Regions from separate parts of the Mesorhizobium sp. BH1-1-4 genome, predicted to be linked through region 2. Evidence: riboswitches for the same ligand, from Rfam matches in the RefSeq annotation. Region 2 holds a riboswitch; each other region holds the start of a gene.
The links. Region 2 has a riboswitch for cobalamin ahead of LB569_RS04000 (DUF1636 family protein). Riboswitches for the same ligand answer to the same signal wherever they lie in the genome.

Region 1 (7,787 bases), on a different contig from region 2:
GGAACATGTCGCGGAACAGGCCTGAGATGCGCCAGGTGACATCGACGCGCGCACGGCCGAGCGTGGCCGGCGGCAACACCTCGATGCCAGTGATGCGCCCCGTGGCAGTGTCCCATTGCGGCCGGCAGCCCATCAGCGCCAGGCCTTGCGCGATCTCCTCGCCGCCGGTGCGCAGCGAGGCCGAGCCCCAGAGATCGATGACCAGCGAACGCGGCCAGTCGCCATGCGATTGCAGGTAGGCCCGCACCACTTCTTCCGCCGCCGCTTTGCCCAGGTCGTAGGCGGTCGGCGTCGGCATGGTGCGCGGGTCCGAGGTGAACAGATTGCGGCCGGTTGGAAGCACGTCCGAGCGGCCCCGTGCGGGAGCGCCGGCCGGGCCGGCCTTGACGTGACGGCCATCGAGCGCGGCGAGCAGTGCCGACTTCTCGGCTTCCGCGCTTTGGCGGCGTATGGCGTCGGGTTCGTCCCCGGGCACGCGGCCGTAGATATGCAGTCCATCCTTGATGGCGAAATCCTTGAGATCGCAGAGCCAGGCATCGATGCGGCGCAGCGCTTCGTCGGGTGCGTCGGTTTTCGCGACGCCGGCTTCGGAAGCGAGGCCCGTCTTTTGCGCGGTGTCGACGATCAGCCTGGCGAGACGGTCGCGGCGGCGGCGGTCGAGGCCGTCGGCCTGGGCGTATTCATCGACCAGGCGTTCGAGCTTGTGCTGGTTTTCGTCCAACCCCGCGCCTGTCAGCGGCGGTGGCAGATGGCCAAGGGTGACGGCGGCGATGCGGCGCTTGGCCTGTGCTGCCTCGCCGGGGTTGGAGACGATGAAGGGATAGATGACCGGCAGGGAGCCGGTGACGATTTCGGGGAAGCAGTTTTGCGAAAGCGCGACGGTCTTGCCCGGCAGCCATTCCAGCGTGCCGTGGGCGCCGACATGGATTAAGGCATGGACGCCGAGCGATCTGCGCAGCCACACGCCAAAGGCGATCAGCGCGTGGCGTGGAGGGAGCGTCGGGTCGTGATAGTCGGCGCGGCGGTCGGCGGAACGGCCGCGATCAGGGGCGAGGGCGACAGTGATGTTGCCGAAGGTGGCGGCGCGGAAGGGGAAGTGTTTTTTGCTTGATAGCGAAGGTCTGCGCGAGGCGCCCCCCTCTGTCCTGCCGGACATCTCCCCCTCAAGGGGGGAGATCAGCAGCTTCGCTGGCGGCGCTCCACTTTCAACGTTTGGGATTGGCGAAATCGGCGATGACAGCTCAATCTCCCCCCTTGAGGGGGAGATGTCCGGCAGGACAGAGGGGGGCGCCTCGCGCAATCCTGTCTCGTCATCGGCCTTTCCCCAAGCGGCTTCTACTGGAGCAATTGCCACTATCGGCAACTCCGTAGAGAAGGCCAAATAATCCTCCAGCCCCAGCCCGCCTTGGCTCCGCTCCAGCGCATCCAGCAATTCACGCGGCGTTTGCGGAATCTCTCCAACCACATAGCCCTGTTCGCTCAAGTCGTGCAGCATGGCCAACACACTCGACGGCACATCGAGGCCAACGGCATAGCCGGTGCGGCCAGGAGCGCTGGGATAATCGGGAATGAGGATGGCGAGCTTGCGCTCGGCACGGGGCGTCTCCTGAAGGCGTATGAAAGCCGCCACACGCCCCGCCACCTGCGCCACGCGATCCGGCTCCGGCCGGTTGGCCAGCGCGCGATGGCCAAGTGCGGGATCGACATCGCTCTCGCCCTTGAAGGAAATGGCACCGGCAAGGATGCGGCCGTCGAGTTCGGGCAGCACGACATGCATGGCGAGGTCGGCGGGCGCCAGGCCGCGCTGGTTGTTTTCCCAGACATCGCGGCGCGTGGTGGCGACGATGACCTGGAAGACGGGCACGCCAGCGCGGTCGAACAGGGTTTCGACGCCGGGCTCGGCACCGGAGGCGAAAGCGGTCGCGGTGATGATGGCGGCGGGTTTCAGCGAGGCGAGGGCATTTTCGACAAAGGCCAGGGACACCGGGTCTTTCAGGCTGGAGACGAAGATGGGAATCGGGAGCATGCCGCGTTGCTCCAAAGCTTCAAAAAGAGCGTCTATGGGTGCGACATCGGCTGCAAGCAGCATCGATCGGTAGAAAAGAATTGGGACGACGGGAGCGCCGACCATTGAAAGGTCCGGCTTCTCCACGACCCCCAATCCAGACTGATAGTAACCGGCCTTCGGCACACTGACCGGACTGGCGACCGACGTGTCCTGTCCAGCCAGGCCTGCCAGCCTGTGCACCAGCGCGCTCATATTGGCCGGGCCGCCTTCGCGGAAATAGCCGAGAAGGCTGTCGAGGTCGGCGCGCGGCAGCGTCGAGGATTCGATCAACCTGAGATCCTCGTCGTGGCTTTCACCGGGAAGCAGCGCCAGTTTGATGCCGCGTTCGCGGGCAATCGCGGCGAGCTGGTCGCAACCATAACGCCACCAGTCGTAGCCGCCGAGGATGCGCACCAGGATGATCCTGGCGTGGCGGGCCACACTGTCGATCCACAGGTCGACGGACATGGGATGGCGCAGGTCGCGCAGTGACGCGAGCCGCATCGAGGGCAGGCGATCGGCTTGCGCCTTCCATGCCGCCGCCAGTCCGGCGAGATCGCTGTCGGTGAAGGACAGGGCCACGATATCCGCCGGCGTCTGCCGGAGATCGACAGGCTCGGCGAGGTCGTCGAGCGAGGCGGAGGTCGTGGTGAGGATGTGCATCGCGGTCCGTGTCTGAAATCAGCCGGCGAGGATACGTTCGATCGCCGGACGGTTCAGCCCCTTGAGGCCGATGACGACGAGGCGCGAGCGGCGGTCGTCATCAGCCGTCCAGGCACGGTCATAGTAATGATTGACGCGCGGGCCGACGGCCTGCAGCAGGAGCCGCATCGGCTTGCCGCCGACCTCGACGAAACCCTTCACACGGAGGACGTTTTCCTGTTCGGCGGCCTCTGTGACGCGCTTGGCCAGTTCGTCCGGATTGGCGATCGAGGGGATGTCGACGATGAAGGTGTCGAAATCATCGTGCTCATGATCGAACGCGCCGTCATGATGCGACTTGCGGTTCTCGATGTCGTCCTCGACGGCAAGACCAAGCCCGAGCAGCACCGAGGGATCGACCTTGCCATGAGACGTCGGCACGATCTTCACGGCGCGGGCGGAATGCTCGTTGACGATGGCGTTGGCGCGGGCCGAACCGGCGGCATCCATCAGGTCGCTCTTCGACAGGATGATCAGGTCGGCGCAGGCGATCTGGTCCTCGAACACTTCCTCGACCGGATCGTCATGGTCGAGGCTGTCATCCCCGGCGCGCTGCGCCTGCAGGGCGTCCATGTCGTTGGCGACGCGGCCCTCGGCAAGTGCGGGACCGTCGACCACGGCGATGACGCCGTCGACGGTCACCCGGCTCTTCACCGTAGGCCACTGGAAAGCCTGAACCAGAGGCTTGGGGAGAGCGAGACCGGAGGTTTCGATCAGGATGTGGTCGACCTTCGGCGTCAGCGACAGGATCTGGTCGAGCGCCGGCACGAAATCGTCGGCGACGGTGCAGCAGATGCAGCCATTGGCCAGTTCGACGATGTTTTCCTCGGGGCAGGTGTCGATGCCGCACCCTTTGAGGATTTCGCCATCGATGCCGATGTCGCCGAACTCGTTGACGATGATGGCAATGCGCTTGCCGCCGGCATTTTCCAGGAGATGGCGAACCAGTGTCGTCTTGCCGGCGCCGAGGAAGCCGGTAACGACGGTGCAGGGAACGCGGGAGAGATTGCCGGCCGAATTTGGAGCGGTCATGTCAAGTCCTTCAGCATGTCGAGAGGAGGGATGCGGGCAACGAGGCCACGCTTGAGGCTATCGGGCCGGCCCCGCCAGGGAATGAGGCCGTCGGTCGAGGTGGCGAAGAGCTTGGCGCCGGTGACGAGATCGGCGCCGCTGGTTGTGGTCAGGTCGCCGAACACATAGCTCCAGCAGCCGTCGCGCAGGATCGCGGCGCTCAGCCGGCGCTTGCAATTGCCGAGGCATTCGACCGTGCGGATGCGGATGTTCTCGCCCGAGGCGGCCTGGCGCGTGTCTTCCGCCAAAATTTCGCCGGCCCGGGGATTGGCGTCGGAGCCGGTCTCGTCGCGGCACGAGGCGCAGACGATGACGGTCACGCCGGCCAGGGAATCACCCTCGCCGGACAAAACGTCTGTTGTTTCAGCCGAAAAACTGCTGTCGCGATCCAAATCAGGCTCCTTGCCCGGAAAACCCGCCGGGCGATCGGATTCTTGCATTCCAGACGGCAGGTCTCCTGGCTCGCGGGTCATCGCCTTGGGTAGCCGCCTTCCCGGGACAATCCCAGTGGCTTTCGGCCTTGGCTCTTCGCTTACAGTTGCGGGGACAGCCGCGGATTTGGGTTTTCAGCCCGCACCGCATTCCCTCTTGGCTCCTCCCTTTGCTGAGAGGAGACCGTCTGGATCGGATTTAGGCTCTTGCGGGCAGCGGTGTCAACGCGAGCTTACGACACCGTGATGTCGGCCAGCGCCGGGCCCAGATCGCCGGCAGGCGTCACCTCCATGCGTTCGAGGCCTAGCCAGCCCTGCATCTGCTTCAATTCCTCGAAGAGCTGAGCCGCCGTCTCTGGCGGTGCGCCGGGCTCGGCATAAGCCGCGTGGACGCGCAGGACACTGGCCGGCCGGTCAGCCTTGAGGTCGACGCGCGCCACGATCCTGTCGCCAAGCAGGAAGGGCAGGACATAGTAGCCATATTGGCGCTTGTCAGCCGGCGTGTAGATTTCGATGCGGTAGTGGAAATCGAACAGCCGTTCCGAGCGCGAGCGCTCGAAGACGACCGGATCGAACGGCGCCAGCAGGGCGCGGGCCTCGATCTTGCGCGGCATACGGGCGTCCTTGTGAAGGTAAGCCGGCTTGTCCCAGCCCTCGACACGGACCGGCAGCAAGTCGCCGAGTTCGACCAGTTCCTCCAGCCGGCCTTTCATATCGGCCGGCGACAGGCGGAAATAGTCGCGCAGGTCGCCCGATGTCGCCACGCCATGGGCGCGGGCGGAGATGCGCAGCAATTCGCGGTGCGCGTCCTCGGCCGCCGGCACCGGCAGGTCGAGGATCGCCTGCGGCAGCACGCGTTCCGGCAGGTCATAGAAGCGCTCGAAACCGCGTCGGTGCGCCGTGGTGATGCGGCCGGCCCAGAACAGCCATTCGAAGGCGTGCTTGGCGTGGCTCCAGCCCCACCAGCCGCCGGAGCCTTTCTGGCCTTCGAGCGCCGAAGCGGCGATCGGCCCGCGCTCGACGACCTCGCGGTAGATCTCTTCTATATAGGCGGCGTGCTCGCGGCCCCATTTGGCCAGCCCCAGATACATTTCGTCGCCTTGCTCGGCGCGCCGCATGCGCCAGCGCATCAGTGGGTAGGTCTCGACCGGCAGGAAGGAGGCCTCGTGCGCCCAGTATTCGAACACGGTGCGCTTGCGCGTCACGGCGGCGTTGTCGAGCAAGGCGAGGGGATAGGGGCCAAGACGCGAATAGAGCGGCATGTAATGTGCGCGCACCACCGCACTGACGGAATCGATCTGCAGCAGGCCGGTGCGGGACAGAACGCGGGCGAAATGGCGGCGGTCGGGCGTGCCGGCGGGGCGGGGGTCGAGAAACCCCTGCGCGGCGAGCGCGATGCGCCGGGCGGTGGCAAGCGAGATCTTTTCCTTCATGCAGGCGTCACTCTGAGGGTGCTTTGACAAAGATGTGATGGGGTGATTCCAGCCCATGCTAGCAGGGTTTTGGTGGCAATCCTGTCAGGAGAGAAAAGTGGAGTAAAAAGCGAAGGAAATCAAACAGGAGCGTATGAGACCAGTTTCTCCCGGAATGCCGTCCAGCTCGTTGTTTTGAACAAGGTTTGACTTGCTTCGCTGGAAGTGCTGCGCTAACCCTCGCCGCGTTGCAGCATAGGCCCCCTTAAAACGGTTCAGCGGTTAATCTGTCACGCTTCCGCATTAAGGTTCGGTGCTGTAGTCAAAGTGGATTGGCGCCAACGGAAAGCCGCTGCATGAACGCACTTCTCAGTTCGTACCTGCCCATCGTCCTGTTTATCGGCGTGGCACTGGTCGTCGGCCTGGCGCTGCTGGTCGCGCCGTTCCTGGTGGCCTACCGCAACCCGGATCCCGAAAAGCTTTCCGCCTACGAGTGCGGTTTCAACTCGTTCGACGACGCCCGCATGAAATTCGACATCCGCTTCTACCTGGTGTCGATCCTGTTCATTATATTCGACCTGGAAGTCGCCTTCCTCTTCCCCTGGGCAGTGTCCTTCTCGAAGATCGGCATGCTCGGTTTCTGGTCAATGATGGTTTTTTTGGCAGTGCTGACCATCGGCTTTGCCTATGAATGGAAAAAAGGAGCGCTGGAATGGGATTGAACGACAGTTCAGGCACCCTCGTCGCGCCGAAGCCCAAAGGTATTATCGATCCCAACACCGGCAGGCCGGTGGGGGAGGACGATCCCTTCTTCCTCGAAATCAACAATGAGCTTGCCGACAAGGGTTTTCTGGTCACCTCGACCGAGGCGCTGATCACCTGGGCGCGCAGCGGCTCGCTCATGTTCATGACCTTCGGTCTGGCGTGCTGCGCGGTCGAGATGATCCACACCTCGATGCCGCGTTACGATTCAGAGCGGTTCGGTGTCGCGCCGCGCGCGTCTCCGCGCCAGTCCGACATCATGATCGTCGCCGGCACGCTGACCAACAAGATGGCGCCGGCGCTGCGCAAGGTCTACGACCAGATGCCGGAGCCGCGCTACGTCATCTCGATGGGTTCGTGCGCCAATGGCGGCGGCTACTATCACTATTCCTATTCGGTGGTGCGCGGCTGCGACCGGGTCGTGCCGGTGGACATCTACGTGCCCGGCTGCCCGCCGAGTGCCGAAGCCCTGCTCTACGGCATTCTTCTCCTGCAGAAGAAGATTCGCCGCACCGGCACGATCGAACGGTAAATCCATGGCCGCATCCCTTAGCGAACTGTCGACCTATCTCGGCGAGAAGCTGCCTGGGCGCTTCAGTGACGCTGTGCTCGCTTATGGCGAGCTTACCGTTCACGTCGAGCCGGAAAACCTGATCGAGGTGATGGCCTTCCTGCGCGACGATGCGCGCTGCCAGTTCATCTCGATCATCGATGTCTGCGGTGCCGACTATCCGTCGCGGGCCAAGCGCTTCGACGTCGTCTATCACCTGCTTTCGCCGAAGCAGAATGTTCGCATTCGCATCAAGGTGCAGGCCGACGAGGAGACGATGGTGCCTTCGATCACCGGCGTCTATCCCGGCGCCGATTGGTTCGAGCGCGAAACTTACGATCTCTATGGCGTGCTGTTCTCGGGCCATCCGGACCTGCGCCGCCTGCTGACCGACTACGGTTTCGAAGGCCATCCGCTGCGCAAGGATTTCCCGCTCACCGGTTTCGTCGAAGTGCGTTACGACGACGAAGCCAAGCGCGTCATCTACGAGCCTGTGGAACTGAAGCAGGAATTCCGCAATTTCGATTTTCTGTCCCCATGGGAAGGCACGGATTACGTGCTGCCAGGGGATGAGAAGGCAAAGCAGTAATGGCTGAAACCTCCGTTCGCAACTTTAACATCAATTTCGGACCTCAGCACCCTGCCGCGCATGGTGTTCTGAGGCTGGTTCTGGAGTTGGACGGCGAAGTGGTCGATCGGGTCGATCCGCATATCGGGCTCTTGCATCGCGGTACGGAAAAGCTGATCGAGGCAAAAACCTATCTGCAGGCGGTGCCTTACCTCGACCGGCTCGACTATTGCGCGCCGATGAA
Region 2 (7,787 bases):
AAGTGTCGATGGGCTCTGCCTTCGTGCTGCCTGGCGATTTCGACACGCCAGGCCTCGATGGCTTTCAGCCGGCCGCCTTCATCGCGACGCCGATCCTGAAAGTGGTCGAGCCGATGCTGCCCGGCCCGCCGGCGGTCTCGCGCCTGCTGCAGGCGCTCGGCCGGTTTCCGCGCAAGGGCTGCTACCTCTATGGCGGCAAATGGATGGCCGAGCCGGTGTTTCCCGAGGGCATGAAGACGAACGGCCTGCTCGGCCTGTCCTCCAACCAACAATTCATGGGCCTGCCAACCGACACGACTGCAAAGCCCGACGATTACGCTTTCCTGCGGCCGACGCAGAGCGAGGCCGTGCTGCAGCAGTTCGGGCCGATCGCGGTCCTTTCCCGTGGCAGAATCGTGGATCGCTGGCCGGTATTGCCGATGATGTGATGGGGCAGACCGTCTCTAATAGTTGACTGCGTCAAGTAAATCGGCGATCGTGTTTGGACAGGAGATGTCCATGACCATTCACCATCAGCCCGACAACGCTGCGCACAACAAGGACCTGATCGATGCGGTTCGGGCCTTCAACCGGTTCTACACGCGTCAGATCGGACTGCTCGACGAAGGGCTGCTGAAGAGCGCCTTCTCGTTGACCGAGGCGCGGGTGCTGTACGAGTTGGCGCATCGTGACGGACTGACCGCGACCGACCTCGGGCGCGATCTCGGCCTCGATGCCGGTTATGTCAGCCGTTTGCTGAAGAAGTTCGAGCGCCTTCACCTCATCTCCAGGGCCACCCTTGCTTCGGACGCGCGGCAGTCGACGATCGCGCTGACGCCGGCGGGCAGGAACGCCTTCGCGCCGCTGAACAAGGATTCGCACGACCAGGTCGCGGCGCTGCTCGATCGGCTGCCCACCTCGGAGCAGGACCGGCTGGTCAATTCCATGCGCACGGTACAGCGACTGCTGGATGACAGTGCCGAGCCGAAAATCCCTTACCTGCTGCGGCCGCCGCAGGTCGGCGACATCGGCTGGATCACCCGCCGGCAAGGGATGCTCTACGCCCAGGACTATGGCTGGGACGAAACCTATGAAGCGCTGGTCGCCGAAATCCTGGCCAATTTCGTAAAATCCTACGATCCGAAATGGGAGCGCGGCTGGATCGCCGAACGGGAAGGCGAGGTCGTCGGCTCGGTCTTCGTCGTGCGCAAGTCCGACCAGGTGGCCAAGCTGCGGCTCCTTTATGTCGAACCTTCGGCGCGGGGTCTCGGCATCGGCAAGCGCCTGGTCGAGGAATGCATCGGCTTTGCCCGCGCCAGGGGCTACAAGACGCTGACCCTGTGGACCAACGACATTCTGACCGCCGCCCGGCACATCTACCAGGCGGCCGGATTCAGGCTGACCGAGGAAGAGCCCCACTATTCCTTCGGCAAGGATCTGGTTGGCCAGAACTGGGATCTCGATCTCTAGCGAGCTGTCCGGCAATGCCGGGTTGCTGGCGGTTTGCGCCAATGGTATCGAATACGGGTCGAAAAGGACCCTGGAGCGGCAAACGGTAAGCCCGCTCCCTTCCGTCAGATGGAAGCTCCGTTCCCATCCAGAATGGGAACCCACGGCAAGCCACGGCGTGCTTTGACGCCGGGCTTGGCGTTCGGGGTCCCGCCGATCGGCGTTCCTTCGTGTGCCAGGCGCCAACGAAGGAGAAGAGACAATGCCCATCATTCGCGCCGACACCGGCGTCATCACCCAGATCAACGTCTTCACCGTGCCCGAGGGCGGACAGCAGGCGCTGATCGACCTTTTGCGGGAGGCGGCAATGAGTTGTCGTGGCATTCCCGGCTGGATGTCGGCCAGCTTGCACAGGGAACTCGACGGCTCACGCGTCGTCAACTATGCGCAGGCGCGGGATCAGGCGGCCATGCGGCGCGTCTTCGAGCATCTGCGGACGAGCGGTTTCCTCGATCGCAACCAGGCCCTGGGGCAGGCCCATCCCGGCCTCTATGAGGTCGCGCTCACCGTGGAATAGGCGAGGCGGCGGGCCGCGCCTCGGCTGCTGCCGGGGCGTGGCCCATTCGGCATCCAGCCCCTATGATTTGACCGGCACCCAGATCTCCAGCCCACCATTGCCGGTGCGGGCATCGAATTCAGGGCCATAGCGCTCGAATTCCGGCGCGTCGGCGATTTCATGGCCTGAGGCGGGCAGCCAGCTGTTCCAGATCGTGTTGATCGTACGCCGGATGGTCGAGATGTGCTCGCGATGCGTGAACACGGCATATTTCTGTGCCGGCACCCGCACCCGTTGGAATTCCTTCGGCAGATCCGCGAAGTCGCGCACCTCGACGCCGACGACATAGTCGAAATTGCCGGCATCGTCGCCATTGAGGCAGACGCCGTAGAAAACGCCTGAAATCTCGCCTTGTATGTTGCCGATGTATGGAGCGAAGCGCTGCCACTGCATGGGAATGCCGGCACTGGATTCGCAGCTGTAGCGCTCGCCGAGCCCGCCGACGAGGAAGGGCCGGCTGGTCTCGAAGCGCGGCGGCTGGAGTGTGGTGAGAAGTGAGCTGTCCATCAGGATAGGCTCCACGAGGTCGAGGGACTTGGTCGAACCTTGCGCGCGCACCAGTTCCGGCGTGGTGCCGAACTGGTCGCGGAAGGCACGGGTGAAAGCCTCATGCGAGTTGTAGCTGGCCTCGAGCGCGATGCTGAGAATGTCGGGCGCTCCGCCAGCCAGCTTGCGCGCCGCCTCGGTCAGCCGGCGCGAGCGCATGTAGCCCATGACGGAGCGGCCGGTGGCGGCGCCGAAGGCGCGCGTCACATGAAAGCGCGACACGCCACTGCTTTGCGCGACGTCGTCGAGCGTAACGACGTCAGGCAGATGGCTTTCGACAAACCATAGCGCTTTCTCGGTCGGGTTCATGTGCTCCTCGCATTTGGCATCCGCACCCTGGCGCCTCGCAGCCCGCCCAGTTTGATCGAAATTGCGCATCGCGCAAATGGGCAAGCGGTCGCGCGTTCTCATTGGGTGCCTGCTGTGATCGACTCGGATGGCCGTGTCGGCAAGGTACCGTCGAACAGCACGGTGATGGCCGTGTCGGCAGCGATTGACTGAGTGCATGTATTGTTATAACAGAACATAGTGATCGTCTTGCCTCGGCGCCGCTCGCGGCCTAGGCTGCGACTCGTGATGGTCCCCGAGCCGAAAGGCGAGGGGTGAAAAGGGAACGCGGTGGGATCCGATTTGGGTCGAGGCCGCGGCTGCCCCCGCAACTGTAAGCGGCGAGCAAGATCCGGAACGCCACTGGCCGGCAAGGCTGGGAAGGCAGGATTGCGCGGAGACCCGTGAGCCAGGAGACCTGCCATCACCGAGTTGACCGGACGGGGTGTGCCGGGAGGAAACGTGGACATCGGTCTTGTCGGCCGGTCGACCAACATCCTTCCGTCGCCAGTTTTGAAAGTGACGGGACGTTGGACGGCGCAATCGATCGTATTCACCGCACCCAAAGGCACCAGATCATCGTGTGCACGCTTTGCCGCGACGTGCCGACCGGCGTCAGGTCTGGCGAAGCTCTGTGCGCCGAATTGCGCTCCCGTCTCTCGGCCCAGCCTGACCTGATGCGTGATTTCACGGTCGAGGGCGTGGCTTGCATGGCGGGATGCGCGCGCCCGCTGGCAGTGGCCTTCCAGGCGCCGGGCAAAGCCGCCTATCTCTTCGGCTCGATCGATGCAGAGGCCGACGCTGGCGATCTCGTGCGGTTTGCCAGGCTCTACGCTTCGCTTGCCGACGGCTGGTGCAATTCCGGACAACGTCCGCCGCGCCTGGCCGGCAAGACGCTGGCCCGCATCCCGGCACCGGGCAAGCCGGCGGATGGCAATCGATGACAACGCCGCTTCTCGATGCGCGCGACCTGAGCGCGACGGCGAATGGCCGGGCTCTGGTCGATGCCGTCAGCCTGTCGGTGACATCAGGCGACCGCCTCGCCATCATTGGTCCCAACGGCGCCGGCAAGACCACGCTGCTGCGCATGTTGTCCGGCATGCTCAGGCCAAGTTCGGGCGAGGTGGAGCTTGGCGGGCGACGCCTGGACAGGATTTCGCCGGCCGAGCGGGCCTTGCATATCGCCGTCGTTGGCCAGACCGACCAGCCGGATCCGCGTCTGGCGGTGATTGACTATGTCGAGCTCGGCCGAGTCCCGCATGCCGGCCTGGGGCGTCGGAGCGAGGAGCGCGACATTGTCGTGGATGCGCTGCGCCGGACCGGCCTGTTGCCGCTGCTCGGCCGCACCATCGGCTCGCTGTCGGGTGGCGAACGCCAGCGCGCCCAGCTTGCCCGAGCCATCGCGCAGGAACCCAAGCTCCTGTTTCTCGACGAACCGACCAACCACCTCGACCCGCGCGCTCGCGCGCAACTGCTCGAACTGGTGGCCGGCTTGGGCATGACGGTGATCGCCGTGCTGCACGATCTGACGCTGGTAGCGCCCTTCGCCACCAAGGTCGCGGTGATGAATGAGGCGCGGCTGCAGGCTCTGGCGCCGCCGCATGAGGCGCTGACCCAGCAGCTGATCCGCGAGATTTTCGGCGTCGACGTGTTCCGCCTGCGCCATCCCACCGAGGATCGCGAACTGACGGTGTTCGAACTCCCGAATCGCGCCGCGCCGCCATCGTGATCACCCTCTCATCATCCGACACGGTTCAACCAAGGAGCAAATCCGTGAAACGCCTTGCCATCTCGCTCGTCCTCTCGCTGCTCGCCTCGACGGCCTTCGCCTTCCCCGTCACCGTCGACAGCTGCGGCAACCCGCTGACTTTCGACGCTCCACCGAAGCGTGCGGTCATCCATGATCTCAACATGGCCGAGATGGCCTTCGCGCTGAAACTGCAGCCCTCGATCGTCGGCCTGACGGGCATCACCGGATGGTACAAGGTCGGCCCCGAATTCAAGGCAGAACAGGGTTCCATCCCAGAACTGGCGCCGAAATATCCAACGCTGGAGAATCTCGTCGCGGTCGAGCCCGATTTCTTCTTCGCCGGCTGGTACTACGGTATGAAGCCCGGCGGCGACGTGACCCCCGACACGCTCGCACCGCATGGCATCAAGACGCTGGTGCTGACCGAAAGCTGCGTCCATCTCGACAAGAGCCGCCCGGCCGCCTCCATGGACCTGCTTTATGGCGACGTCGAAAAGCTGGGCAAGGTTTTCGGCAAGGAGCCGGAAGCGGACAAGCTCGTCGCCGGCTGGAAAGCGCAGCTAGCCGATATCACCGCCAAGGTCGGTGATCGCAAGGGAACACGCGTGTTCCTCTACGATTCCGGCGAGGACAAGCCGTTCACAGCCGGAAAATTCGCCATCCCCAGCGCCATGATATCGGCCGCCGGCGGCGACAACATCATGGCCGACATGGAAACCAGTTGGGGCAACACGGACTGGGAGACGGTGGGGGCGCGCAATCCGCAATTCCTCATCCTGCTCGATTATCAGGACGGCGGCGGCTACAGGAAACTGCTCGATTTCCTGAAGGCGCACCCGGCGATGAAAGAGACGGACGCGGTCAAGAACGAGCGCTTCGTCGCGCTTCGTTACGCCGAGCTGACGCCGGGACCAGCGAACATCGAAGCCATCGGCAAGATCGCCAGGGCGATGCATCCGGAAGCGTTCTGATGCATCTTGCCCGAGAGCAAAAACCGGGCGCGCTGTCAGGGCACAGCGCGTTCACGCTGGCCATGGCGGCGGGCACGGTGGCGCTCGTCGCTCTCGCGCTGCTGTCGATCGCCTACGGCTCGACGCTGATACCTCTGGGCGATGTCATCGCCGCGCTTGGCCGTGCCATCGGGCTGGACGAGCCGCGAATATCGGGCCCGGTCGGCAAGATCGTCGTCGACCTGCGGCTGCCGCGGACGATCCTGGCGATCTGTGTCGGCGGCGGACTGGGCATTGTCGGCGCCTTGCTGCAGACGGTGACCCGCAACGATCTTGCCGATCCCTTCCTGTTCGGCCTGTCTTCTGGGGCCGCCGCCGGCGCGGTTTCCGTCATCACCGTCTTCGGTGACAGTTTCGGTATCTGGACCCTGCCGGTCGCCGCCTTTACCGGGGGCATACTGGCCGCATGCATCGTGCTTTTGCTGGTCGCGCGGGTCAGGGGGCAGGGCCCGGAACGGCTGATCCTCGCCGGCCTTGCCGTCTCCTTCATGTTCACCGCCCTGACCAATTATCTGGTCTTTGCCGGCGACCAGCGCGCGGCCCATTCGGTGCTGTTCTGGACGATGGGCGGGCTCGGCCTGGCGCGCTGGGACAATGTCTGGCTGGGGGCGGTGGGCGCGGGCACCATCGCGGCCTACGGGCTGTGGAATCACCGCAGGCTGGATGCATTCCTCGCCGGTGAAAGTGCGGCCGAAAGTCTTGGCGTGCCGGTGGCGCGCATGCGCAGGGCGACATTTCTCGTCGCCGCCTTCTCGACGGCAATCCTTGTCTCGGTCGCCGGCGTCATCGGCTTTGTCGGCCTGATGATCCCGCATCTGGCGCGGCCGCTGGCCGGTCCCTTGCATCTGCGCCTGATCGCGAGCTGCGCGATGTTCGGGGCGGTTCTCCTGCTGGCAAGCGATCTTCTGGCGCGCACCTTGCTGCCGCCGCAGGAACTGCCGATCGGCATCATCACCAGCTCGCTCGGCGCATTCTTCGTCGTCACCATGGTCGTTCGAAACCGCCTTTGAAGCGGCTTCTTGTACCGCTGCAGGTGGAGTTTCGGGTGGGAGCGGCGTTCACCCGCCGCTAACCAGGATCGCGTTGCGCGGCTGTCCTGCCGATTTTTTGCCGGCTTTCATCGCGCTATGGTATCTTGAATAGTAAGCACGCTTATTATATATATCGCTCATGGTTTCAGATGGCATCGACAGATTGGGATTTTTGATCCACGACGTGCAGCGCCTGATGCGCAAGCGCTTTGAAGCGCGCGCCAGCGGGCTCGGCCTGTCTTCGGCGCAATGGCGGCTTCTGGTGCGCGTCGCCAAGGAGGCGGGCGTTGCGCAGGCGCGGCTCGCAGAACTGCTCGAAATCGAGCCGATCAGCGTCTCGCGCCTGGTCGACCGGATGGAAGAGGGCGGCTGGATCGAACGCCGCTCCGACGCGACCGACCGGCGCGTGCGCATGATCTTCCCGACCGAGAAGGCGAACGCGGCCTATGCGGACGTCAAGAGCCTTGCTGGCGAAGTCTATGAGGAATCGCTCAGCGGCGTTTCGCCGGAAGACCGACGCGTCCTGATCCGGGCGCTGGATGTAATCGTCCGGAATCTGACGGACGGCGAAGCTTCGTCGCTTGAAAAGATCAAGAGTACGGAAGGTGCGGCAGCATGAACGCGGTAGCCAAGGTGGAAGAAAACGCTCCCAAGGTGGAGATGGAAGCGCCGGCCCAGCCGGCGGTCGCCCCGGTCGCGGTAGCTCCCCCCGTGCAGCCGATCCCGGCGCCGAAGAAGAAGCGCCGCATCGGCCGTCTGATGCTGATGGTTGCCTTGCCGGCGGCACTGATCATCGGCGGCGGCTATGTCTGGGTCACGGGCGGTCGCTACCAGGAGACCGAGAACGCCAATCTGCAGCAGGCCAAGGTGTCGATTGCCTCCGATACGGCCGGCCGCATTGTCCAGGTCGCCATATCGGACAACCAGACGGTCAAGCAGGGCGATCTCCTGTTCGCCATCGACCCCGAGCCCTACCGGATCGCGCTCGCCCAGGCCGACGCCGCGGTCGCCACCGCCCGCCTCAATGTCGAGCAGTTGCGTGCTGCCTATAGCCAGGCGCTGTCGCAGCGGAAGTCCGA
Region 3 (7,787 bases), on a different contig from region 2:
TGAGCAGCTTGTAGACCGGCGAGTCACTGTTGCGGATCGAAGCCGTATTCGACGTGTCGACATTGACGGTCGACGAAGCCGTGGGCTGGCTGGCGCCGTTGGCGCCATAGTTGTCGCTGCCGGCGAAAGCGCTGCCGGACAGGGCCAGGACGGCGGCGGCAGCGATGAGGATCTTGTTCATTTTAAACTCCTGAATTTTTGAAGTCCGGCGGGCCGGCGGGCGAACCCACCGGCCGCGGGATTGGGATTAGTGACCGAAGAGGTTTCGGTCGCTGCCCTGCTGAACGGGCGCCTGGGTGGCCGGAGCCGACTTGCCGATCGACGCGGTGGCGGCGTTGTCGGTCGAAGTGACAACCGCCTGGTTGGCACCGTTCGAACCAAAGTTGTCGCTACCGGCGAAGGCGCTGCCGGAAAGGGCCAGGACGGCGGCGGCAGCAATGAGGATCTTGTTCATTCTAAATACTCCTGAATTTTTGAAATCAGTCGGACCGGCGGGCGAACCCACCGGCCGTGGGATTGGGATTAGTGACCGAAGAGGTTGCGGTCGCTGCCCTGCTGAACGGGCGCCTGGGTGGCCGGAGCCGACTTGCCGATCGACGCGGTGGCCGCGTTGTCGGTCGAAGTGACAGCCGCCTGGTTGGCACCGTTCGAACCAAAGTTGTCGCTACCGGCGAAGGCGCTGCCGGAAAGGGCCAGAACGGCGGCGGCAGCAATGAGGATCTTGTTCATCTTAAATACTCCTGAATTTGTGGCGTCCACCGGCGCGGCAGGGCAATCCCGCCGCGTGCCGGGGAGCGGCTATTAGTTGTTGCCGAAGAGGTTGTGATCGGCACCCTGGACAGGCGTCTGAGCAGCCGGCTGCGACTTCTTGGTCGAAGCGGTGTACGAGCTGTCGACAGAGGTGGCAGCAGGGGTCGCGGCGCTCGAACCATAATGGTCGCTACCAGCAAAGGCGCTGCCGGAAATAGCCAGAAGGGCTGCGGCAGTGAGAACAATCTTTTTCATTTTGGGGTACTCCAGTATTTTTTCCGTCCGTCTAGCGGCGTGTCTTGGGATTAAAAATCGCGTCGTTCGGACAGCCCCGATGTGGGAGAGCACCTTTGCCGTTTCCAATCACGAAGTTGTTCCGCGTGGACCATGACTCCACCACTTGAAATTGTACCAGGCCCTTTTACGTCCATTGTTTTTCTTCGCTATATCAACCGGTTAACTGGAACCACCGCTTCGATCACCGACTGTGTCGAAGGCCCTGCGTTCACACCGTCCTGCACGCACCGTCAACAGAAACGAACCGTTCGGTTCGATTTTAGAATCTGCTAATAGTCACTTTTCGTAACCGTTAACCTTTTTCGCCGCCGGCAACGGGTCGAAAACGGTGCCGGCGCGGCTTCCCATAAAGACGCCTCCATCGGCCGGAACCATCCAGCATGCGTGTCGCGCCGCATGGAGGCGATGTCGCTTTCATGCCGATGTCGCAAACCCTGTCGTGATTAAATCATTCCATCTCAGGTGCCGCTGCGTGACGACGGAGCGGAGAATTGGGAAGCCGGTCAGATTCCGGCGCTGCCCCCGCAACGGTGGTGGAGTTCAAGTCGCAACGGGAGACCACTGGGCGAAGGCCTGGGAAGGTGTCGCGATGGTCCGCAAGGACGACTCCAGAGCCCGGAAACCAGCCCGAGATCGCTAGAACTCGACTGATCGCGGTGGGCGGTCAAGGGGCGGATGATGTTTGTCCGGCTTTTGCCGGCTTGCGCTCAATCCTTCCTCCATCACCACCAGTTCAGTCCTTGAAAATGAGGACAGGACATGGATGCGCGCAACGACATGCTGAGGCTCTTGAACAGCCGCAGACAAGGCTTTTCGCTGGAACAGCCCTTTTATACCGACCCGGACTACTTCAAGCTGGACATGGAGCTGATCTGGTATCGCGACTGGCTGTTCATCGGCCATGATTGCGAGTTGCCCAAGCCGGGCAGCTTCATCACCGTGCAGATCGGCGACTATCCGGTCGTGCTGGTGCGTGACCAGCAGGGCAAGATCAACGCCTTCCATAATTCCTGCCGTCATCGCGGCAGCCGCGTCTGCAACAGCGACAAAGGCATGGCCGCCAAACTGGTCTGTCCTTACCACCAGTGGACTTACGAGCTTGACGGCCGGCTGCTGTTCGCCCGCCAGATGGCCGACGGGTTCGACAAGAGCCAGTTCGGGCTGAAGCCAGTCGCCTGCGAAAGCGTCGCCGGCTATGTCTTCATCAGCCTGGCCAAGGAGCCGGCGGACTTCGCGCCGATGCGGGCGATGATCGAGCCCTATCTGCAGCCGCACCGGCTCAGCGAGGCCAAGATCGCCTTCGAGAGCACCATCATCGAGAAGGGCAACTGGAAGCTGGTCTGGGAAAACAACCGCGAATGCTACCATTGCGCCGGCAATCATCCGGAATTGTGCAAGACCTTCCCGGAAGCGCCGACCGTGACCGGCGTGCAGGGCGCCGACAGCGATCCGGAAATGCTGGCGCATTGGGCCAAATGCGAGGCTGTTGGCCTGCCCAGCAAATTCCGCATCGACCCGGCTGGACAATACCGTGCCACCCGCGCGCCGTTGCTGCGCGATGCCCAGAGCTACACGATGACGGGCAAGCGGGCGGTGAGCAAGAACCTGTCCGACAGCGTCTCGGCCGACCGGATCGGCACCTTGATGCATTACCACTATCCGACGACCTGGAACCATATCCTGGTCGATCATGCCGTCACCTTACGTGTGCTGCCGGTCAGCGCCACAGAAACGGCGGTGACGACGAAATGGCTGGTGCACAAGGACGCGGTAGAGGGCGTCGACTACGATCTCGCCGACCTCACCCATGTCTGGACCGAGACCAACGACCAGGACCGCCGCATCGTCGAGGAAAACGCCTTCGGCATCCTGTCGCCGGCCTATGAGCCCGGCCCCTATTCGGAGCTGCATGAAGGCGGCGTCATCCAGTTCGTCGACTGGTACGCGCGCTTCATCGGCCCGCGCCTTGCCGAAGGCGGCCGGCCGGCGCTGCGCAGCGTGGCATGAGAGGCTGAGGGATGAATGCCATGACCGACCTTGGCCTCTATCGCCATCTCGACCAGATGGCGCCGTGGAACGACAGGCTGCAGGTGCTGGAAGTGACCGGCGTCAGCGATGAGGCGCCCGGCGTCAAGACCTTCACCTTCCGCTCCGACAACCAGACCTGGTTCCGTTACAAGCCGGGCCAGTTCGTGACGCTGGAACTGCCGACGCCGGACGGTCCGCTGATGCGCACCTACACGCTGTCGTCGTCACCGTCGCGGCCGTTCTCCATCGCGGTGACGGTGAAGGCGCAGGCAGGCAGCATCGGCACACGCTGGATGTTCGATCACCTGACCCCCGGCTCGCACGTCAAGGCCTATGGACCGAGCGGCGATTTTTCGTTGCACTGCCACCCGGCGGCGAAATATCTGTTCATCTCGGCCGGCTCCGGCGTCACGCCGATGATGTCGATGCTGCGCTGGCTGAACGATTGCGCGCCCTGGACCGATGTCGGCTTCGTCAATTGCGCGCGGCGTCCCGAAGAGATCATTTTCCGCAAGGAACTCGAACTTTTGGGCGGCCACATGCCGGGCCTGTCGCTCGGCTTCATGATCGAGGAGCGGTCGAGCCGCGAGGGCTGGTACGGCCATATGGGCCGCATCGATGCCATCCGGCTGCCGCTGCTGGCGCCCGATTTCCGTGAACGCGAGATCTTCTGCTGCGGCCCCGATCCCTTCATGCGTGCTGTGCGCGGCATGCTGGAGGCCGCCGGCTTCGACATGGCGAGATACCATCAGGAAAGCTTTGCCGCGCCGACCGTCGAGGAAATCCAGGCGCCGTTCGCCTCGCCGGAGCAGGACGGTGCGGCAGCTCCCGTCGAAGCAGCAACACCTATCCGCTTCGCGATGTCGGACGTCGATGCCGAGTGCGTCGCCGGCCAGACCGTGCTGCAGACGGCCCGCGCCTCGGGCGTGCGGATCCCGGCAGCCTGCGAATTCGGCCTGTGCGGAACCTGCAAGGTGAAGAAAGTCTCCGGCGCCGTCGAGATGAGCCACAATGGCGGCATCCTCGATCACGAGATCGACGACGGCTTCATCCTGGCCTGTTGTTCCAAGCCACTGTCGGCACTGGAAATCGAGGTTTGATCCGGCTGGCCTTCGACTGATCCCGCATATGGCCGGCGCCTTACCGGCAAAGGTTACCTTGCCAAGGAACAACCGAAAGTTTACAGGCGTTGTCGGTGGAACGGGTCCTGCTGGCGGGCAGGAATGCTAAGCGGGGCGACAATGATGCATGAATCCCATGCCTATGCGGTTGCGAGCCGGGATATCGTTTTCGAATCCTTCGATGGCGAGGCCGTGGTGCTCAACCTTGCGAATGGCAAGTATTTCGGCTTCTCCGATTCCGGCAGCAAGGTGTGGCAGGCACTTTCGTCCGGAATGGACGCCCGGGCTCTGGTCGGGCTTACCGCGGGCGGCTCGACAATAGGCCAGGCCCAACTCGATCACTTCATAGCGCAATTGCTCGAACTGGGCTTGCTGGTGCCTTCCGACGCGACGGTGCAGCCATTGCCGGACGAATTGGCCGCCGAGCTGGCCGCCACGAACGAGCCGCTCGATGTGAGCATTCACGACGACCTCGCCGACCTGATCGTCATTGATCCCATCCACGAGGTCGAGGAACCACTCGGCTGGCCGGCGGTCAAGCAGGCTTCCTGACGGGCCGGCCGCTGCCGTGATGGAAGGCGCTTGATGCCGCGCGTCACGCTGGAAACCTTGCCCGATTACGGCCGGTATCTCCTCGCCGCCGCCGAAAATGCGGGCTTGCGCTATCCGACCACATGCAAGGTCAGCCTGCCCCTGTTGGAACTGACCGTGCATCTCGGTCACGGCGTGCTTGCCGATGCACTGGGCCATGCATTTGTCGAAGCCGGACGTGATCGGCCCGAACCGGCCGCGTGCCGCGTCTTCATCGCTTATCCCGGCATCCACGGCATTCCGGAGCCCGCGCGATGGGGCGACGCGCATTTCACCGAGCACGGTTTTGCCAAACGGCTCGCCGAAGCCGGGTTGCGCGGCCACTATTTCCACGACCTGGATTTCTGGCAGATCTACGATCCGCACCGTAGCGTTGGCGTGCAGCTGATGGCGTCGGCCGATGCCTTTCCGCCCTGGGAGCCGGGGGCGCCGCTGCGCGCCTTCCTGCACTGGGAATATGCCGCGCGCGGCATGCGGCTGACCCATGCCGGCACGCTCGGCATCGACGGCAAGGGTATCCTGCTCGCCGGCGCGGGCGGGGCGGGGAAATCCGGCACTGTCGCCGCCGGCCTGCTCAATGGGCTCGACAGTGTCGGCGACGACTATGTGCTGATCGATCTCGTCGGGGGCGTGACCGCGCGGCCCCTTTTCTCCACCCTGAAACAGGACGCGCGAGGTTTCGCGCGGCTGGGCCTGCAACAGAGGCTGGCTGAGCAAGGCCCGCTGAACTGGCAGGGCAAGCACACGTTTCACATTGGCGACGTAACGCCCCGCCCGGTGCCCGCGATGCTGGACATCGTCGCGCTGGTGGTGCCACATATCAGCGGTGGCGGAGCAAGTTCGATCATGCCGGTGTCACGCAGGGATGCCATGATTGCCTTGGCGCCGTCCGGCATCGCCCAGATGCCGGGCGAGCGCGAAAGCGGCTTTCGCTTCTTCAGCGAATTGACCCGCCTCTTGCCGTGCTTTCGTTTGTCCCTCGGCACCGACCCGGCAGAAATCGCCGGCGCGATCGAGAATTTCCTGACGCGAGGCCTCTCGTGAAGCTCAGCGTGATCATGCCGGTGTACAATCGCGAGCGCTATGTCGTCTCGGCGCTGCGCTCCCTGATCAGGCAGCGCGCTGACGCCGACTTCGACATCATCGTCATCGACGACGGCTCCACGGACGCCTCGGTGGAGGCGATACGGTCTGCGATGCGCGAGGCGTCCTGCATCCGCCTGGTCCTGCAACCCAATATGGGCGTCGCGAGGGCGCGCAACGCCGGGCTTAGACACTTGCCGCCGGATGCCGGGTTTGTGTCATTCCTCGATTCCGACGACATCTCGCTTGCCGGACGCTTCAAGACGGATCTGGCTTGCTTCAAGGCCGAGCCGGGCCTTGACCTGACCTACTCCCTGATGACCCTGGCCGAGCAGATAGACGATGACAGGATGGAGCCGGTAGCGGGCAGTCGCACTGTAACGCTGCGCGGAATTTCAATGAGCACCGGCCTGTTCAGCAGGGCGCTTATCGATCGCATAGGCTATTTCGACGAGGAATTCGATCAGTGCGAGGACACTGACTATCTGTTGCGCATCTTCGAAACGGGTCCGAATTACCGCCTTCTGGAGACGGTCGCGATCTACTACAGGCGCCATGCCGGCAATATCACCGGGAAGCGCGAGAGCCGGCTCCGCGACCACATGCGGGCGATCCACAAATCGATCCGGCGACGCAGGGCCAACCCATCCCTGCGTGAGATTCCCGGCATTTTCGAGCTCAAGAGCTCGCCCGACTGGCGGGTGCTTTAATGCGGTATATCTCGCGATCAAATCGGATGGTGCAGCAGCGGCCGCGAGGTCGCGGATGAGGCTGAGCGTGATCATGCCGGTCTACAATCGCGAAGCCTATGTGGGCGCCGCGCTGCGTTCGCTGCTCAGGCAAGGCGACGCCGCCGATCTCGACATCATCGTCGTCGACGACGGTTCGACCGACGGTTCGGTCGAGGCCGTGCGCGCGATGATGCATGATCATTCCTGCATCCGGCTGTTCCGGCAAGAGAACATGGGGGTGACGCGGGCGCGCAACAGCGGGCTCAGGCTGCTCAAGCCCGAGGCAGACCTGGTCTCGTTCCTCGATTCGGACGACATCTCGCCGGCCGGGCGCTTCGAGGCGGATGTCGCGTTTTTCCGGAAGAATCCCGATCTCGATCTGACCTACTCAAGGATGATGCTGGTCGACAAGATCGATGACGGGATCCTGGAGCCCACGGCGGACAGCAACAGCATCACGATTCGTGGCATTCACCTGTCGGCGGCGATCTTCGCGCGCCGGCTCGTCGCGCGCATAGGTGATTTCGACGAGGATTTCGTCCAGGCCGAAGACACCGACTACCTGCTGCGCGGTTTTGAGATCGGCCCCAGATACGTGCTTCCCGACACGGTCGCACTCTACTACAGACGGCATGCCGGCAACATGACGAGGCAAGAGGACGTCCAGTCGCGGGAATTCCTGCGCGCTATCTATAAATCCATGAAGCGGCGCAAGGCCGACCCGTCGCTACGGCCGATCGAAGGTATCTTCGAGCTGGACAAACTGACAGATTGGCACTCCCTGTGATGGACGGATACGGCGTCGTCATACCGGCCTTCAACGCCAGCGACACTATCGCCGAGACGCTGCGGTCGGTCGCGGCCCAGACGGTGCGGCCTGAACTGGTGGTGATTGTCGACGACGGATCGACCGACGACCTCGCCGCGGCGATCGGCGGAACGGACCTGCCGCTGCGCCTGCTGCGCCAGGCAAATGCCGGGCCGGGCAGCGCCACGACCAGGGGCATCGCCGCGCTGTCGACGCCGTTCATCGCGACGCTCGACGCCGACGATCTGTGGCTGCCCGCCAAGATCGAAACACAGCTCGCGCATCTCGAGAGATTTCCCGCGGCATCGGGAGTTTTCTGCCAATGGCGGAATTTCCGCAATGATCGGCCAGATGCGCCCGAAGGCGCGGCTCTGCCCG

Region 1: it holds a riboswitch for cobalamin, as region 2 does, so the genes downstream of both, LB569_RS27895 (DUF1636 family protein) here and LB569_RS04000 (DUF1636 family protein) in region 2, are expected to answer to the same signal.
Region 3: it holds a riboswitch for cobalamin, as region 2 does, so the genes downstream of both, LB569_RS21420 (aromatic ring-hydroxylating oxygenase subunit alpha) here and LB569_RS04000 (DUF1636 family protein) in region 2, are expected to answer to the same signal.

Annotation. Positions count from the first base shown of each region.
Region 1 is NZ_JAIUIN010000026.1:27,043-34,829, forward strand. Features, by position in the region: gene LB569_RS27885 (cobaltochelatase subunit CobN) at 1-2,710, opposite strand, end outside; gene cobW (cobalamin biosynthesis protein CobW) at 2,729-3,781, opposite strand; gene LB569_RS27895 (DUF1636 family protein) at 3,778-4,212, opposite strand; cobalamin riboswitch at 4,250-4,455, opposite strand; gene LB569_RS27900 (winged helix-turn-helix domain-containing protein) at 4,485-5,684, opposite strand; gene LB569_RS27905 (NADH-quinone oxidoreductase subunit A) at 6,020-6,385, shown strand; gene LB569_RS27910 (NuoB/complex I 20 kDa subunit family protein) at 6,376-6,957, shown strand; gene LB569_RS27915 (NADH-quinone oxidoreductase subunit C) at 6,962-7,564, shown strand; gene LB569_RS27920 (NADH-quinone oxidoreductase subunit D) at 7,564-7,787, shown strand, end outside.
Region 2 is NZ_JAIUIN010000002.1:58,640-66,426, forward strand. Features, by position in the region: gene LB569_RS03980 (DSD1 family PLP-dependent enzyme) at 1-428, shown strand, start outside; gene LB569_RS03985 (helix-turn-helix domain-containing GNAT family N-acetyltransferase) at 499-1,449, shown strand; gene LB569_RS03990 (antibiotic biosynthesis monooxygenase family protein) at 1,691-2,005, shown strand; gene LB569_RS03995 (AraC family transcriptional regulator) at 2,066-2,899, opposite strand; cobalamin riboswitch at 3,151-3,358, shown strand; gene LB569_RS04000 (DUF1636 family protein) at 3,448-3,861, shown strand; gene LB569_RS04005 (ABC transporter ATP-binding protein) at 3,858-4,646, shown strand; gene LB569_RS04010 (ABC transporter substrate-binding protein) at 4,691-5,638, shown strand; gene LB569_RS04015 (FecCD family ABC transporter permease) at 5,638-6,687, shown strand; gene LB569_RS04020 (MarR family winged helix-turn-helix transcriptional regulator) at 6,848-7,327, shown strand; gene LB569_RS04025 (HlyD family secretion protein) at 7,324-7,787, shown strand, end outside.
Region 3 is NZ_JAIUIN010000013.1:129,291-137,077, reverse strand. Features, by position in the region: gene LB569_RS21440 (DUF680 domain-containing protein) at 1-181, opposite strand, end outside; gene LB569_RS21435 (DUF680 domain-containing protein) at 248-454, opposite strand; gene LB569_RS21430 (DUF680 domain-containing protein) at 523-729, opposite strand; gene LB569_RS21425 (DUF680 domain-containing protein) at 802-1,005, opposite strand; cobalamin riboswitch at 1,491-1,693, shown strand; gene LB569_RS21420 (aromatic ring-hydroxylating oxygenase subunit alpha) at 1,807-3,054, shown strand; gene LB569_RS21415 (hybrid-cluster NAD(P)-dependent oxidoreductase) at 3,075-4,175, shown strand; gene LB569_RS21410 (PqqD family protein) at 4,317-4,748, shown strand; gene LB569_RS21405 (serine kinase) at 4,782-5,831, shown strand; gene LB569_RS21400 (glycosyltransferase family 2 protein) at 5,828-6,580, shown strand; gene LB569_RS21395 (glycosyltransferase family 2 protein) at 6,636-7,388, shown strand; gene LB569_RS21390 (glycosyltransferase family 2 protein) at 7,388-7,787, shown strand, end outside.